DNA from 2 places in the Streptomyces sp. NPDC013157 genome. Region 2 is predicted to be linked to the other one. Evidence: riboswitches for the same ligand, from Rfam matches in the RefSeq annotation. Region 2 holds a riboswitch; the other holds the start of a gene.

Region 1 (8,718 bases), on a different contig from region 2:
GATGTCCAGCAGGCCCGCGCGGATCTCCTCCTCGGTGCGCCAGGCCCGCTCGTTCTCCAGCATCAGCGCGGAGATCGACAGGCCCGTCTCCTTCGTCAGGCGCAGCAGCTCGTCGCCCGTGCGGAAGGGGTACTTCAGGACCGTGTCGTCGAGTTTGATGCGGTCCGCGCCGACCGCTTCCTCGTCGACGACGAAGCCGCCGCCGACCGAGTAGTACGTCTTGGAGAGGAGCTCGGCCCCGGACGCGTCGTAGGCCCAGAGGGTCATGCCGTTCGCGTGGTAGGGGAGCGCCTTGCGGCGGTGGAGCTTCAGGTCGTCGTCGAAGGAGAACGGGATCTCGTGCTCGCCGAGGAGGGACAGGCGGCGCGTGGCCTTGATCGCCTCGATGCGGTCGTCCGCGGTCTCCACGTCCACCGTGCGCGGCGAGGCGCCCTCCAGACCGAGCAGCACGGCCTTGGGGGTGCCGTGGCCGTGGCCGGTCGCGCCGAGGGAGCCGTACAGCTCGGAACGTATCGAGGCGACGGACTCCAGCAGGTCCTCGTTGCGCAGGCGGCGGGCGAACATCCGGGCCGCGCGCATCGGGCCGACGGTGTGGGAGCTCGACGGGCCGATGCCGATCGAGAACAGGTCGAAGACCGAGATGGCCACGGGAACTCCTCCAGAGAGGGCGGGGGCACACGCCGTCGGGTGCCCCCACCAGGGAACTACTTGTTCAGACCGGGGTAAAGCGGGTGCTTCGCCGTCAGCGCCTCGACCCGGGCCTTCATGGCCGCCGCGTCGTAGGACGGCTTCAGCGTCTCGGCGATCACGTCCGCGACCTCGGCGAAGTCCTCGGTCGTGAAGCCGCGGGTGGCCAGCGCCGGGGTGCCGATCCGCAGACCCGAGGTGACCATCGGCGGCCGCGGGTCGTTCGGGACGGCGTTGCGGTTGACCGTGATGCCGACCTCGTGGAGCCGGTCCTCGGCCTGCTGTCCGTCCAGCTCCGACGCACGCAGGTCGACGAGGATCAGGTGGACGTCCGTGCCGCCGGACAGGACGTTCACGCCGGCCTCGCGGGCGTCGGCGGCGGTGAGCCGTTCCGCCAGGATCCGCGCACCCTCCACCGTACGACGCTGGCGCTCCTTGAAGTCCTCCGAGGCGGCGACCTTGAAGGAGACCGCCTTCGCCGCGATCACGTGCTCCAGGGGACCGCCCTGGAAGCCCGGGAAGACGGACGAGTTCAGCTTCTTCGCGAAGGCCTGCTTGGCGAGGATGATCCCGCCGCGCGGTCCGCCGAGCGTCTTGTGGGTGGTGGAGGTGACCACGTCCGCGTAGGGGACCGGGTTCGGGTGCAGCCCCGCCGCGACCAGGCCGGCGAAGTGCGCCATGTCGACCCACAGGTAGGCCTCGACCTCGTCGGCGATCCGGCGGAACTCCGCGAAGTCCAGCTGCCGCGGGTACGCCGACCAGCCCGCGATGATCACCTTCGGGCGGTGCTCCTTGGCGAGCCGCTCCACCTCGGCCATGTCGACCAGACCGGAGTCGTCGACGTGGTAGGCGACCACGTCGAACTGCTTGCCGGAGAAGTTCAGCCGCATGCCGTGGGTCAGGTGGCCGCCGTGGGCGAGGTCCAGGCCCAGGATGGTGTCGCCGGGCTGGGCCAGCGCGAACAGGGCCGCCTGGTTGGCGGAGGCACCGGAGTGCGGCTGCACGTTGGCGTACTCGGCGCCGAACAGCTCCTTCACCCGGTCGATGGCGATCTGCTCGGTGACGTCGACGTGCTCGCAGCCGCCGTAGTAGCGGCGGCCCGGGTAGCCCTCGGCGTACTTGTTGGTGAGGACCGAGCCCTGCGCCTCCATGACCGCCAGCGGAGCGAAGTTCTCCGAGGCGATCATCTCCAGGGTGGACTGCTGGCGCGCCAGCTCGGCGTCGACCGCGGCGGCTACCTCGGGGTCGAGCTCGTGCAGGGGCGTGTTCAGAACGGACATCTGTTTCTACGACTCCTAGGCCGGGGTCTGCGGCGGCTCTCAGCCGGCGGTGAAGGCGGTGTACTCGTCGGCGGAGAGCAGGTCGTCCGGCTCGTCCGTGACGCTCACCTTGAACAGCCAGCCGCCCTCGAAGGGGGCCGAGTTCACCAGGGACGGGTCGTCGACGACGTCCTCGTTGACCGCGGTGATCTCACCGGTGACCGGCGCGTACAGGTCGGACACCGACTTGGTCGACTCCAGCTCGCCGCAGGACTCGCCCGCGGTCACCGTGTCGCCGACCGCCGGGAGCTGGACGAAGACGACGTCACCGAGCGCGTTGGCCGCGTGCTCCGTGATGCCGACCGTCGCCACGCCGTCCTCGGCGGCCGTCAGCCACTCGTGCTCCTTGCTGTAACGCAGCTGCTGGGGGTTGCTCATGGCCTGAATTCTCCTGTACGCGGGGGAGTGCTGGTGAATGGGGGACTGCTGGGAACGCGCGTGACCAGCGGCGATGTGCGCCAGGTCACGCCCGGTGGCTGTTGCCGACGCCGGTTGGGGTGATCACTTCCGGCGCTTGTAGAACGGCAGCGGCACGACTTCGTACGGCTCGTGACTGCCCCGGATGTCCACGCCGACGCCTGCCGTGCCCGGCGCCGAGTGCGCGGCGTCGACGTACGCCATGGCGATCGGCTTGCCCAGGGTGGGGGAGGGGGCGCCCGAGGTGACCTCGCCGATCACCTCGCCGCCGGCGACCACCGGGTATCCGGCGCGGGGCACCCGGCGGCCTTCGGCGACCAGGCCGACGAGCACCCGCGGCGGGTTCTGCTCCGCTCGGGCGGCGGCCTCGGCGAGCGCCGCGCGCCCCACGAAGTCGCCCTCCTTCTCGAACTTCACCACCCGGCCGAGCCCGGCGTCGAAAGGGGTGAGCGAGGTGGTGAGCTCATGCCCGTACAGCGGCATGCCCGCCTCCAGCCGCAGCGTGTCCCGGCAGGAGAGACCGCACGGCACCAGGCCCACCGCGGAACCCGCCTTGGTCAGCGCCTGCCACAGCTCCACCGCGTGCTCCGGCTTCACGAACAGCTCGAAGCCGTCCTCGCCGGTGTAGCCGGTGCGTGCGATCAGCGCCGGGACGCCGGCGACGGTGCCGGGCAGCCCGGCGTAGTACTTCAGCCCGTCCAGGTCGGCGTCGGTGAGGGAGGCGAGGATGCCCGGGGACTCCGGGCCCTGGACGGCGATCAGCGCGTACGCGTCCCGGTCGTCGCGGACCTCGGCCTCGAAGCCGGCGGAGCGTTCCACGAGCGCGTCGAGGACGACCTGGGCGTTGGAGGCGTTGGCGACGACCATGTACTCGGCCTCGGCCAGCCGGTAGACGATCAGGTCGTCCAGGATGCCGCCGTCGGCCCGGCAGATCATGGTGTAGCGGGCCCGGCCCACGCCGACGGAGGCGATGTTGCCGACCAGGGCGTGGTTCAGCAGGGCGGCGGCCTGGGGGCCGGTCACGGTGATCTCGCCCATGTGGGAGAGGTCGAAGAGCCCGGCCCTGGTCCGTACGGCGACGTGCTCGTCGCGCTCGGAGCCGTAGCGCAGGGGCATGTCCCAGCCGGCGAAGTCGGTCATGGTCGCGCCGAGCGAGCGGTGCAGGGCATCGAGCGCGGTACGGCGGGGTGCGGCGGAATCGGTACTGCTCATCGGTCGGTCGTCTCCCGGAGGTCCCAAGGGCATGACAGGCGAGGGCTGTCCTCCCCATCTGTCATCGGAACCTGAGAGGTTCGCCCTGACCACGGATGTGACCACGGCTTGCACCTTGGGTGGAGCCACTGACACAGCGGCCCGCTTTTCAGATGTGCCTCGCCCGCGCGGTAACGGGGCCTGAGAGATTCAAGGGAGGGACTTGCTCCTTCGGCGCCCCAGCGAAGACGGCTGGGGACTCTCCCGCGCGGATTCAAGCGGCCGGTATGCAGTTGGCGCGGACATCATTGCACGCCGCCCGGGGCCGTGGCAGGCCGGACCTGGCCCTCCGTTCTGTGACGGGCCTGTGGCAGTACGCGAACGGAACCGCGAGACGCCGTGCATTACCTTCTCTTTACGTTAAGTGGGGAGAACCTTTCCTGAACCCCCAGGGAGGACGATCACGGTGACAAGGACCACGGCATACGCGACGACGACGGGCATCGCCGTGCCCCGGCAGCCGGCGGCCCCGGCCCGCGAGCGGTGCGGCGAGCTCCCCGCACCGGTCGTCCGCGACCTGCGCGACCGCGCCGGGCACAGCCCGCACGGCCTGCTCTTCGGCCCCCGTGACCTGGTCGTGGTCACGGGGCTGCCCGGCAGCGGCAAGTCCACCCTGATGCACCGCACCGTCCAGGGCATCCGCATCGACTCCCAGGACACCCGCGACCGCTGGGACGCCCGCCTGGCCCGCCTCCTGCCGTACGCCGTCTACCGCCCGCTGGTCCGCATCGCCCACTACGCCGGGCTGCGTCGGGCCCTCGGCACCGGCGAGGGCGTGGTCGTGCACGACTGCGGGACCCAGGCCTGGGTGCGCGACTGGCTGGCCCGGGAGGCCCGCCGCCGCGGCGGCACCCTGCACCTGCTGCTCCTCGACGTCACGCCGGGCACGGCACTGGACGGCCAGCGCGAACGCGGCCGGGGCGTCTCCCGGTACGCCTTCCTGCGCCACCGCCGGGCGGCCGGGCGGCTGCTGCGCGCGGCGGAGAAGGGGAGGCTGCCCGAGGGCGTCGGTTCGGCGGTCCTCCTCGACCGGGACGCGGCGGACGTACTGCGCCGGATCGCCTTCGCGGCCTGAATCGGCTGGTGGGGTGGCTTTGTCGGTGTCACCCGCTAGCCTTTCCAGCCTCAGCAGTGGTTTCCAGCAGGCGGTAGGCAGATGGACTTCCCGGCGGACATTCCCGCGGACTTCCCGGCACAGGCGCACCCCCACCCGCACGGCGGGTGGCCCGGCAACGAACTGGAGGAGGTCCTGTCGGCCTCCCTCGGCGTGCCCGCGGCGGCGGGCCGGCTCATCGAGGTACTGGGCCGGAGTTTCCTGTGGATCCCGCTGCCCGAGGGCGGCGGCCCGCACAGCGGCCCGCTGGACCTGCCCACAACGGAGATCGCGGGCCAGGTGTACGTGCCGGTCTTCAGCTCCGAGGAGCAGTTCCGCCTGGTGGCCGGCTCCCATCTGTCGTACACGATCGCCCCGGCGGTCGAGTTCGCCCGCGGGCTGCCCCCGCAGGTCGGCATCGCCGTGAACCCCGGGGGAGTCGTCGGGGTCCCGCTGCCGCCGGAGGCGGTCGCCCAGCTCTGCCGGACCGGCCGTACCGAACTGGACGGCCCCGCCTCCGGCGGCCGGGTCCGCCTCTTCGAACCGGACTGGCAGGACGACCCGATGGACTTCCTGGCCGCGGCGTCGGCGGAGTTCGCGGCGATCGGCGTCGTCGCCTCGGCCCGCCGCTGCCTCGCCGCGGTCGAGACGGCGGACCCGGTGATGTTCGTGGGCGTCGAACTCTCCCAGTGGGAGGGCGACGTGCGCGCCCTGCCCCTGGAGGCCCTGGGCAAGGCCCTGGGCCGGGTGCCGGTGAGGTGGCCGGTGAACCTGGTCCTGCTCGACGTGGCGGACGACCCGGTCGGCCACTGGATGCGGGAGAACGTGCGTCCCTTCTATCGATACGGCCACTAGAAACGCCCTCAGGGCAGCCAACCAAGGGGCGCGGGGAACTGCGCGACCAGCCACCACGAAGCCGCACCCGCGCACGGACAATCGGCCCCCGCCCCCTGGGCGCATAAGCTGTCTCCAAACGCGGGGCACCAGATGAAGGGGCGGTAACACGTGAGCGCCAGCGGCACCGCGGCGACCGGACAGGTCGAGCACATGCTGCGCCAGGTAACCCCCGGGCGCTACGACGCCTACGAGGCACTCCTCCGCGCCCTCGCCACGCCCTCCTCCGGCCAGATCTGGATGCTCCTCTGGCACGGCCAGGCCGGCTCCCCCGACGCCCAGTACGGGAACATGGAGGTCGAGGGTCACGGCTACGCCCCCTGTGTGACCTCGGCCCAGGAACTCTCCGCGAGCGGCTGGAACCGCTCGTACGAGGTGGTCGACGGCATCGACGTGGCCCGCACGCTCTACCCCGACCACTTCGGCCTCTGGCTCAACCCGCACGCCCCGGGCGGCGGCGTCGGCATCCCCTGGCTGGACCTGCGCCGCATCGCCACCGGCCTGGACCGCCAGCCGGCCGGCCCGCTCCGGCTCACCGAACCGGCCATCGAGATCCCGCAGTTCTACGCCCTGCTCACGCAGAACGCCCACCGCACCCCCGCGGTGCGCTCCCTGCGCCGCGCCTGGGTGCAGCCGGCCCTCGGGGCGCCGTACCTCGCGATCGGCCTGGACGTGTACGACACCTCGCCGCCGGCCGTGGACTCGGTGCGGGGGATGATGCAGCAGTCGATCGGGGCGGTGCCGGACGGGCTGCCGGTGTCGACGGTCGCGATGACCGACGAGTACGACCCGGTCGTGATGTGGATGCGGGCGACGGCACGGCCGTTCTACGACCGCGAAGCCCACGCGGCGCTGCCGCCGGCGCCGGCGACGGGGTACGGGTATCCACCGGCCCAGGGCGGTTACTGACGCGACGGGGCGCTCTCCCCTCGGGTCGGCCGAGGGGGTTCACAAGATTTACGTAACGAACACATTTCTCCGCGCGTAGATGACGCCGGAACGTTCCGTTCCGACCGAATTCGGCGTTATGTCCCAACTGGCCTGCGTCCGAGGGGCGTTACCCACTGTTCGGATAACGGAATCCCTCGGACTGCATCACGGTTGCGCATACTTTCTTCGCCAGATCTGGCGGGTGATCGCGACGACGCTGAAGACTCGCCAGTCAGACATGAGGTCGGTTTAAACCTCATGATCGAGCAAGTCGACAAAGCCGCAATCCGCGGCTGGCGTAGGCCGGTCACCGCCGGCGAGAGGGGTCGCTCACCGTGACCGCACCGATCGAGACCACCGGGGCGGCAGCCGAGGCACAGCCGGAGGCTGTGCTGGAGGGTGCCGGTAAGGGGCAGATCGAGGGTCGTTCCCTCGGGCAGATCGCCTGGACCCGGTTCAAGAAGGACAGGGTCGCCGTGGCCGGCGGCATCGTTGTCGTTCTGCTGATTCTCGTCGCGATCCTCGCCCGCCCCATCCAGGCCCTCTTCGGTCTCGACCCCAACGCCTTCCACCAGGAGCTGATCGACGCCAACACCTCGCTGCCCAACGGCGGCTGGGGCGGTATGAGCCTTGATCACCCGCTGGGCGTGGACCCGAAGTTCGGCCGTGACATCGCCACCCGCATCCTGGAGGGCTCCTGGGTGTCGCTGGTGGTCGCCTTCGGTTCGACGATCCTGTCCAACGTGATCGGCGCGATCATGGGCGTCGTCGCGGGCTACTACGGCGGCCGGGTCGACTCGGTCATCAGCCGCCTGATGGACACCTTCCTGGCCTTCCCCCTCCTGCTGTTCGCCATCGCCATCTCCGCCACCCTCCAGGGCGGCGCGTTCGGCCTGAACGGACTGCCGCTGCACCTGAGCGTGCTCATCTTCGTCATCGGCTTCTTCAACTGGCCCTACCTGGGCCGGATCGTGCGCGGCCAGACCCTGGCCCTGCGGGAGCGCGAGTTCGTCGACGCCTCCCGCGGCATGGGCGCCAAGGGCCCGTACATCCTGTTCCGCGAGCTGATGCCCAACCTGGTCGGCCCGATCATCGTCTACTCGACCCTGCTGATCCCGACCAACATCCTCTTCGAGGCGTCCCTCAGCTTCCTCGGCGTCGGCATCCAGCCCCCGCAGGCGTCCTGGGGCGGCATGCTCCGCGAAGCGGTGACGTACTACCAGGTCGATCCCGAGTACATGATCGTGCCCGGCCTTGCCATCTTCGTGACCGTGCTGGCGTTCAACCTGCTCGGTGACGGTCTCCGCGACGCTCTCGACCCGCGCAGCCGCTGACGCCTGCTGTCACCGAGAGCCCGAAAAGTTTCCGACAATGGAGGGGAACCCGCCCATCATGCGAAGGTCAGCGCTGGCCGCGATCGCGGCCATCGGCTCCGCCACCCTGCTGGTTGCAGGGTGCAGCAAGGCCGATGACAACAAGGACGGCAACGGCGGCGGTAGCTCCGCCGCGGCCAACGCCGCTACCAAGGGTGTCGTCAACGCGTCCGACAAGAAGGGCGGGACGGTCACCTACGAGCTGTCCGACGTCCCGGACTCGTTCGACCCCGGTAACACGTACTACGCCTACATGTACAACTTCAGCCGGCTGTACGCCCGCCCGCTGATGACGTTCGAGCCCGGCCCCGGTTCCAAGGGCAACACCCTGGTCCCGGACCTCGCCGCGAGCAAGGGCGTTCCGAGCGACGGCGGCAAGACCTGGACGTACAAGCTGCGTTCGGGTCTGAAGTACCAGGACGGCACGGCGATCACGTCCAAGGATGTCAAGTACGCCGTCGAGCGCTCCAACTTCGCGCGTGACGTGCTCTCCCTCGGCCCGAACTACTTCCAGCAGTTCCTGGTCGGCGGCGACAAGTACAAGGGTCCCTACAAGGACAAGAGCGCCAAGGGCCTCGCGTCCATCGAGACCCCGGACGACACCACGATCGTCTTCCACCTGAAGCAGGCCTTCCAGGAGTTCGACTACCTGGTCTCGGCCCCGCAGACGGCCCCGGTCCCGCAGGCCAAGGACAACGGCGTCGACTACGTCAAGAACATCGTGTCCTCCGGCTCGTACCAGTTCCAGAGCTAC
Region 2 (8,718 bases):
GATGCACTCGTGCGCGACCAGCCCGCCGGGCCCGGTGTAGAGCACGGGGTAGTGCGGCTCCAGCCGCTTGGCGACGTAGTTGGCGCTGAGCACGGCCACCTGCGTGGCCCGCTTCAGCCCCTCGCCGCCCATGAGCCGGACGTACGCCCACGAGATCGGCAGGATCCCCGCGGATCCCCACGGCGCGGCCGAGATCGGCCCGACGCCGCTCTCCGGCCCGGCGGCGGGCTGGAGCGGGTGGTTCGGCAGGTACGGCGCCAGGTGGGCCCGTACGGCCACCGGACCGACGCCCGGACCGCCGCCGCCGTGCGGGATGCAGAAGGTCTTGTGCAGGTTGAGGTGGGAGACGTCCCCGCCGAAGTGCCCGGGCTTGGCCAGTCCGACGAGGGCGTTGAGGTTGGCGCCGTCGACGTACACCTGTCCGCCGGCCTCGTGCACCTGCGCGCAGATGTCCGCGACGTGCTCCTCGAACACCCCGTGCGTGGAGGGATAGGTGATCATCAGGACCGCGAGCTCGTCACGGTGCTGTTCGATCTTCGCCCGCAGGTCCTCGACGTCGATCTCGCCGTCCTCGGCGGTCTTCACGACGACGACCTTCATGCCCGCCATGACGGCGCTGGCGGCGTTGGTGCCGTGCGCGGAGGACGGGATCAGGCAGACGGTCCGCTGTGCGTCGCCGTTGGCGCGGTGGTATGCGCGTACGGCGAGCAGCCCGGCGAACTCGCCCTGCGATCCGGCGTTGGGCTGCAGCGACACCTTGTCGTACCCGGTGACCTCGGCGAGCCGCTCCTCCAGCTCCCGGATGAGGGACAGGTAGCCCTGTGCCTGCTCGGCGGGCGCGAACGGGTGCAGCTGGCCGAACTCGGACCAGGTGACCGGTTCCATCTCGGTGGTCGCGTTGAGCTTCATGGTGCAGGAGCCCAGCGGGATCATGCCGCGGTCCAGCGCGTAGTCCCGGTCGGCGAGCCTGCGCAGGTAGCGGAGCATCGCGGTCTCGGAGCGGTGCTGCCGGAAGACGGGGTGGGCGAGGTAGCCGTCGGTGCGCAGCAGCGCCTCGGGCAGCGTGTCCTCGGTGACGGCGTCCAGCGCCTCGACGTCGCCCTCGACGCCGAAGGCCGTCCACACGGCGCCCAGCTGGGTGCGGGTGGTGGTCTCGTCGCAGGCCATGGAGACGTGGTCGGAGTCGACGAGCCGCAGGTTGACACCGCCCTGGCGGGCGGCGGCGACGATCTCGGCGGCCTTGCCGGGCACGCGCGCGGTGAGGGTGTCGAAGTAGGCGCCGTGCACGATCTCGACACCGCCGGCCGTGAGTCCCGCGGCGAGGATCGTGGCGTAGCGGTGCGTCCGCTGCGCGATGGCCTTGAGCCCCTCGGAACCGTGGTAGACGGCGTACATACCGGCCATCACGGCGAGCAGCACCTGCGCGGTGCAGATGTTGCTGGTGGCCTTCTCCCGCCGGATGTGCTGCTCGCGGGTCTGCAGCGCCAGCCGGTACGCCTTGTTCCCGTCGGCGTCCACGGAGACGCCCACGAGCCGTCCGGGCAGGCTGCGCGCGAACTTCTCCCGGACCGCCATGTAACCGGCGTGCGGCCCGCCGAAGCCCATCGGCACACCGAACCGCTGGGTGGTGCCGACGGCGATGTCGGCCCCGAGCTCGCCCGGCGAGGTCAGCAGGGTCAGCGCGAGCAGGTCGGCGGCGACGGTGACGAGCGCGCCGACTGCGTGCGCCTGCTCGACGACGGCCTTGATGTCGCGTACGGCACCGGAGGCACCGGGGTACTGGACGAGGACCCCGTTGATCTCACGCCCGGCGAGGTCAGCCGGAATACCGTCGGCGAGGTCGGCGACCACGACCTCCACGCCCGTCGGCTCGGCCCGGGTCCGGATCACGGCGATGGTCTGCGGCAGCGCGTCCGCGTCGACGACGAAGACGCCCTTCTTGTTCTTGCCCATGCGCAGCGACAGGGCCATGGCCTCGGCGGCGGCCGTGCCCTCGTCGAGCAGCGAGGCACCGGAGGTGGGCAGCCCGGTGAGGTCGGCGACCACGGTCTGGAAGTTCAGCAGCGCTTCCAGCCGGCCCTGGGAGATCTCCGGCTGGTACGGCGTGTAGGCCGTGTACCAGGCGGGGTTCTCCATCACGTTGCGCAGGATCACGGGCGGCGTGAAGGTCCCGTAGTACCCCAGGCCGATCATCGAGTCGAGCACCTGGTTACGGTCGGCCAGCGACCGCAGCTCGGCCAGCACCTCGGCCTCGGTCCGGGCGGCCGGCAGCTCGAGCCGGTCGGCGTTCTTGATCACGTCCGGCACGGCGGCCGCGGTCAGGTCGTCGAGCGAGCCGTACCCGACCTGGGCGAGCATCTTGGCCCGAGCCTCGTGGTCGGGGCCGATATGGCGCTGCTCGAAGGGAATACCCTGCTCAAGCTCGGAGAGCGGAATGCGCTGGGCGGTCATTGCGGAGGCCTCCTGGTCTGACGCGACCTTCGAGGGGTACCCCGGCACGGGTACCCCGACGGCCTCCCCCTCTGTCATCTGACCTGAGAGCTTCGCCGGTGCGCCCTTGTGGACCACCGGCTTTCACCGTCGGTGAGAGCGGACACCGTCGGCATCCGCCCTGCTTTCCAGAGTGACCTCGTCCGTGCGGTACGTGAGCCTGAGAGATTCCGGGGAGGATTTGCTCCTTCGGCGCCTCCGGTTTCCCGGAGGACTCTCCCGCACGGGGTCAGCAGCCGCCTGCCAGCCTACCAGCGGGGGCAACACCGGAGTCTTCGAGTGGCCGCCTCCTTCAATGTGCTCTTTTGTAGTGCTTACGGATGAGTTGCGACCAAGTGGAGGGCCCGTGCAGACCGACATCGATCCGCGCAACCTGATCGGCCGCAAGGCGTTCGACCGCAACGGCACGAAGATCGGCACGATCGACGAGGTGTACCTCGACGACGCGACGGGCGTGCCGGAGTGGGCGGCCATACGCACCGGCCTGTTCTCCCGGGACGCCTTCGTGCCCCTGGAGCCCAGCGAACTGGTTGAGGGCACCCTGAAGGTCCCCTTCGACCGCGCCCTGATCAAAGACGCCCCCGACTTCGGCGTGGGCCGCCACCTCTCCCCGGAACAGGAACTCCAGCTCTACCACCACTACGGCCTGGACACGGCTCCCCCGCCCCACGACCATCCGGACCACGACTTCGGCAAGCTGGCGGGGACGGAGGACGCGGGGGCGTGACGCCGACGCCGGGTACGGTCGTGGTTTGGCCGCGGGCCGGTGGGGGCTGGTCGCGCACTTCCTCCCCCAGCCTCCTGCCGGGGGTACCCCCAGCGCCCCTTCAGGTTTCTTCAGCCGCGGGCAGTCATGCCGCTGGGGCGGCACGGGTGGGCGCAGCGCCACCCTGCCAGCGCCGGTGAGCCCCCCCCCCCCCAGCCCCGACCCACAGTCACGTACGCACGCCGTCCGCCGAAACCCCCGGCACCAACGGCAGCGGCTCCGCAGGCTCCAGCTCAGGGTCCTCGACCCGGAACGTCCGCACTCTCCCCGGCCCCATGGACCCCGGCGTCTCGAACCGCACCGTCACCCGCCCGAGCCCGCTCCCCTGCACCCATCCGTGCCCGTACTCGGCATGCCGCACGTCGTGCCCCGCCGGCCACCGCCGCTCGGCAACCACCTGCTCCTCAGCGACCGGCTCCGCCACGTCCTCCTCCGCCGTGAACTCCGCCGCCCCCTCCCCGGCCGCCGCCTGCGCGAACAGGTCCTCCTGCGTGTAGTCGGCCAGCCCCGACACCCCCACCCCCAGCAACCGCACGCCCCCCGTCGTGTCCACCGAGTCCAGCAACCGCGCGGCCGCCTCCCGCACCACCGCCGGGTCGTCGGTCGGCCCTCTGAGCGTCTCGGACCGGGTGAGCGTCGAGAAGTCGTACCGCCGCACCTTCAGCACGATGGTCCGCCCGGACAGCCCGGCCCCCCGCAGCCGCCGCACGCACCGGTCGGCCAGCCGCTGCACCTCCAGGCCCACCCGCAGCCGGTCGTGGATGTCCACGTCGTAGGTGTCCTCGACCGACACCGACTTCGTCTCCCGTTCGGCCACCACGGGCCGCTCGTCGTGCGCGAGCGCCATCGCGTACAGCGCGTGCCCGTGCGCCTTGCCGAGCAGCCGTACCAGCTCGTCCTCCCCCGCCTCGGCGATCTCGTCGACCGTGGTGATCCCGGCCCGCCGCAGATGGTCCCCCGTCGCCGGCCCCACCCCCGGCAGGGTCCGCACCGTCATCGGCCCGAGCATCGCCCGCTCCGTGCCCGGCTCGATCAGCACCAGTCCGTCCGGCTTGGCCTGTTCGGAGGCGATCTTCGCGAGCATCTTGGAGGCGGCGAGCCCGACGGACCCGGAGAGCCCCGTGGCGGCCCGTATGTCGGCGCGCAGCCTCTCCCCGACCAGCCGCGCCGACATGGCGTCCCAGGCCACCCCACCGGCCTCCAGATCCACGAAGGCCTCGTCCAGGCTGAGCGGCTCCACCAGCGGCGAGAGCCCCCGCAGCAGCCCCATCACCTGCTCGCTGATCGACCGGTACAGCCCGAAGCGCGGCACCAGATACGCGGCGTTCGGCGCCAGCCGCCGCGCCTGCCCCATCGGCATCGCGGAGTGCACCCCGAAGACCCGGGCCTCGTACGACGCGGTGGCCACCACACCGCGCGGTCCGAGCCCGCCCACGACCACGGCCTTCCCGCGCAGGCTCGGCTTGGACGCCTGCTCCACCGAGGCGAAGAAGGCATCCATGTCGAGATGCAGGATCGTGGGCGCGTTTCTCACATCTCCGATGCTGCACCACACCACTGACAATGCCCCGGCACGGTTTCCCGTGCCGGGGCATCACATGGGGCCTTCAGACCGCGCGGTTGCGCCGCCGCGCCAGTTCGTCGGCCGGGTTGTGGCCGACGAGCGTCTCCCCGGTGTCGACGCGCTCGCCGTGCAGCTGGGAGAGAGCGCTCTCCACGTCCCGCCACACCACGCCGACCGCGATCCCGAAGATGCCCTGACCGCCCTGGAGCAGGGCGTGCACCTCGTCGGGCGAGGTGCACTCGTAGACCGTGGCACCGTCGCTCATCAGGGTCATGCGCTCCAGATCGCGGAAACCGCGTTCCCTCAGGTGCTGGACGGCGGTGCGGATGTTCTGGAGGGAGACCCCGGTGTCCAGGAACCGCTTGACGATCTTCAGGACGACGACGTCCCGGAAGCTGTAGAGACGCTGGGTGCCCGACCCGTAGGCGGGCCGCACGCTGGGCTCGACCAGGCCGGTGCGGGCCCAGTAGTCGAGCTGCCGGTAGGTGATGCCGGCCGCCGCGCAGGCCGTGGGCCCGCGGTAGCCGATCTCCTCGGTGGCCATGGACGCCGCCCCTCCGCCGCTCGGCACTGCGGTCGGCCGCTGCGGGGCGTGACCGGCAATGCTGCTGTGAAGCGGGGACGGACCGCTCTCCCCGAAACCGCGTCCGGGGGCACCCCCAGCCATACCGTCGCCGCTGCTTCTCACGCCGACCTCCGTCCTTGACCTGCCTTCTCGACGGTAGGCAGTCACCAGGGGTGCGTCAACGATCGCCACACTCGGCACGCCGAGTGATAATCACCCTAGGAGTGGTTTCCCGTGCCCCACCGCGGGGAAAGGCTAGCCGAATGCTCTGGCGGGAGGCCGTAGGACGCTCTCAATGGCCGCTGGCAATTGCCCATGAGTTTCGGCTGTGACCAGCCCCGAACCGGCCCGTCACGGGCCTTCTGTCACGAACCGGCCCGTCACCGACCTCCTGGTGGATGACGGGCCGCTCCGGTCCCTCACTGGCTGCTGGTGCCGAAGTCCTCGGGCGAGATCTGGTCGAGGAACTCGCGGAACTTCTCCACCTCGTCCTCCTGCTCGTCCGGGATCGCGATGCCCGCGTCGTCCAGCACCGTGTCACTGCCGTAGATCGGCGTTCCGGTGCGCAGCGCCAGCGCTATGGCGTCGGACGGACGGGCGCTCACCTCGACCCCGCTGGCGAAGACCAGCTCCGCGTAGAAGACGCCCTCACGCAGGTCCGTGATGCGCACTTCGGTGAGCTCCTGGCCGACGGCCTCCAGCACGTCCTTGAACAGGTCGTGCGTCAGCGGCCTGGCAGGCGCCATGCCCTGCTGGGCGAACGCGATCGCCGTCGCCTCCCCCGGCCCGATCCAGATGGGGAGGTAACGGTCGCCTCCCACTTCGCGCAGGAGCACGATCGGTTGGTTGGAGGGCATTTCCACCCGGACACCTACGACATCGAGCTCGTTCACACAGCAACCCTAGGCCGTGCCCGGGACGTTTGGGTAGTCGGGCCGGGAACGCGCGCCCGATCCGGCCTCCGCCCGGGTCCTGTCGTGGTACTCACGGCAGCCGCACCCCCAGCGCCGTCTGCATCAGCGCGGCGTGCAGCTTCACCGTGAGCGCCGCCAGCTCCTTCGTACGGGCCTCCGCATGGGCCCTGGTCTGCGGGTTGCGGTGGCGCTTGAGCGGCGCCACCACCTGGTCCACCAGGCCCGCCTCCCGGTCGGCGGCGGCCTTCATCGCCCGCAGATGGCGCGGCTCGATCCCGAACCGGCCCAGCTCGGCCACGAGAGAGGCCACAGTGACCGTCTCGGCGTCGTACACGCCGTCCTCCAGCGGAGCGATCAGCCCGTACGACTCCCACTCCGCGAGGCAGTTCTCGTCGATGTCGGCGGCCGCGAGCAGCTCGTCCCGGCCGATCCGCGCCACCGTGGGCGCCTCGGAGACCACCGGCACGGCCTCACCGTCCCGCTGCCGCCCCAGCACGGGCGGCTGTACCGCCTCGCCGCGCTCCATGGCCTCCAGGTACTCCCGGATGACCTTGAGCGGCAGATAGTGGTCCCGCTGCATCCGCAGGACGTGCCCGAGACGCTCCACGTCCCCGGCACTGAACTTCCGGTACCCGGAAGGAGTACGGCGCGGCTCGATGAGCCCCTCCGACTCCAGAAAACGGATCTTGGAGATGGTGACTTCGGGGAACTCGTCGCGCAGCACGTTCAGCACCGTGCCGATGCTCATCAGCCCGGATTCCGTGGCGGCGGTGCCGTGACCGGTACCGCCGCTCGGTGTGTGCAGCATGGACCTTCTTCCCTGGGTCCTCCAGGCGAGCTCCGGGGGGTCAGATGCCCTGCCGGCTCGCATAGAAGACCAGCCGGTACTTGCCGATCTGGACCTCGTCACCGTTCGACAGAGCGACCTGGTCGATACGCTCCCGGTTGACGTACGTGCCGTTGAGGCTGCCGACGTCGGCCACCGTGAAAGAGCCGTCCGGCTGACGGCGGAACTCCACGTGCCGACGCGAGACCGTCACGTCGTCCAGGAAGATGTCGCTCTGCGGGTGGCGGCCGGCCGTGGTCAGGTCACTGTCCAGCAGGAACCGGCTGCCCGAGTTCGGGCCCCGGCGCACGACCAGCAGCGCGGAGCCGAGCGGCAGCGCGTCGACCGCCGCCTGCGCCTCCGGAGAGAGCGACGGCATCTGGGTCTGGCCGGTGACCTCGGCGTCGTAGGCCTCAAGGCCGGAGATCGAGATCGTGGACGTCGTCTCCGACGCACGCTCGGGGACGGCGCCCGCGCGCAACGGGGCTCCGCAGTTGGAACAGAAGCGGGCGTTCTCCGCGTTGCGGTTACCGCACCTCGTACAAACCAGGGCCGACATGGACGGATCCTCCTGCCGCGGCTGCCCCGCCGGGGCGTTGGACGCGTACGGGCCGGAGGCGAACCCTCCACCCGTACCTGAGGTTGACGGTTGCCCGAAACCTATGCCGCCGGACTGGGACGGGTCAACTGACGGCGCGCCCTGGCCTCCCGAAATGTCACCCCCCGGACCAGCCACCTGGTCCCGGAACAGCGGGCGCTGGCCCTCCGCGTCGGGCTGTGCCCGATGGCGCGCGGTCGCGTTGTCGCTACCCTCTCGCGCGCTCTTGCCGAACAACTTCGCAAACAACTTCACGGGCGATTCCCCTTGACCGAAACAGACCCGCCCGTGGGGCAGGACGAACCCTGACTGAATAAACCGGCCGACCCGGACAACCACACAACGTCCGTATCCACCAGACAGTTTCCACCACGCTCCGGTTCCCCGGTGCGCCGACCCCCCGCATCCTCATGCCCTCGCCGGACGTCCCCCATGCACCACCGGTTCACTGTGAGGACGACCGAGCGTAGTCAGGCTGCTTCGCCGGTCGCAAGGCATCCACGACGATCTTGGCCGATCGCTCGACGGTCACAGTCGCCTGTTCCTTCTCGAGGGTCTGCACCACGCCTCCGGGGATGTTGAGGGCCGGTTCGAGGTCCTGCGGCTTGCCGATCACCTTGAAAACGTAGGGCTGGGTGATCTTGTTCCCGTCGACGCTCACACTCTTCCCGGAGTCGGTGAGGTAGGTGCCGGCGATCACCCGGACCCCGTCGACCTGGATCGCCTCCGCGCCGGCCGCGCGCAGCTCCTGGATCGCGTCGAGCAGCATGTCCGCCTGCACCGTCCCCTTCGGGTCGTCGACCGTCATCGTGATGCCAGGACCCTGCGCCGCCACGGTGCCCGCGAGGATACCGAGTTGCCGCACCTTCTCGGCCGTCTGCCTGCGGGCCTCCGCCGCCTGGTCGGAGCTGCTCTGCAACTCCTGGCGCTGCTTCTCGAGTCCTGTCTTCTCGTCCTCAAGACGCTGAGTACGGTCGTCCAGTTCATCGAGGATG

What was found. A riboswitch is a leader RNA that binds a small molecule or an ion and turns the genes downstream of it on or off. The one in region 2 is predicted to bind glycine.
Region 1: it holds a riboswitch for glycine, as region 2 does, so the genes downstream of both, gcvT (glycine cleavage system aminomethyltransferase GcvT) here and gcvP (aminomethyl-transferring glycine dehydrogenase) in region 2, are expected to answer to the same signal.

Annotation. Positions count from the first base shown of each region.
Region 1 is NZ_JBIBAK010000007.1:108,957-117,674, forward strand. It holds gene ACFY6U_RS21895 (L-serine ammonia-lyase) at 1-648, opposite strand, end outside; gene glyA (serine hydroxymethyltransferase) at 705-1,967, opposite strand; gene gcvH (glycine cleavage system protein GcvH) at 2,007-2,384, opposite strand; gene gcvT (glycine cleavage system aminomethyltransferase GcvT) at 2,508-3,635, opposite strand; glycine riboswitch at 3,794-3,891, opposite strand; gene ACFY6U_RS21915 (AAA family ATPase) at 4,075-4,749, shown strand; gene ACFY6U_RS21920 (enhanced serine sensitivity protein SseB) at 4,831-5,622, shown strand; gene ACFY6U_RS21925 (enhanced serine sensitivity protein SseB C-terminal domain-containing protein) at 5,773-6,570, shown strand; gene ACFY6U_RS21930 (ABC transporter permease) at 6,927-7,925, shown strand; gene ACFY6U_RS21935 (ABC transporter substrate-binding protein) at 7,963-8,718, shown strand, end outside.
Region 2 is NZ_JBIBAK010000020.1:249,046-257,763, forward strand. It holds gene gcvP (aminomethyl-transferring glycine dehydrogenase) at 1-2,451, opposite strand, end outside; glycine riboswitch at 2,629-2,722, opposite strand; gene ACFY6U_RS43570 (PRC-barrel domain-containing protein) at 2,837-3,217, shown strand; gene ACFY6U_RS43575 (DNA polymerase IV) at 3,426-4,790, opposite strand; gene ACFY6U_RS43580 (MerR family transcriptional regulator) at 4,864-5,508, opposite strand; gene ACFY6U_RS43585 (bifunctional nuclease family protein) at 5,805-6,278, opposite strand; gene ACFY6U_RS43590 (MerR family transcriptional regulator) at 6,370-7,107, opposite strand; gene ACFY6U_RS43595 (FHA domain-containing protein) at 7,148-7,978, opposite strand; gene ACFY6U_RS43600 (DUF881 domain-containing protein) at 8,169-8,718, opposite strand, start outside.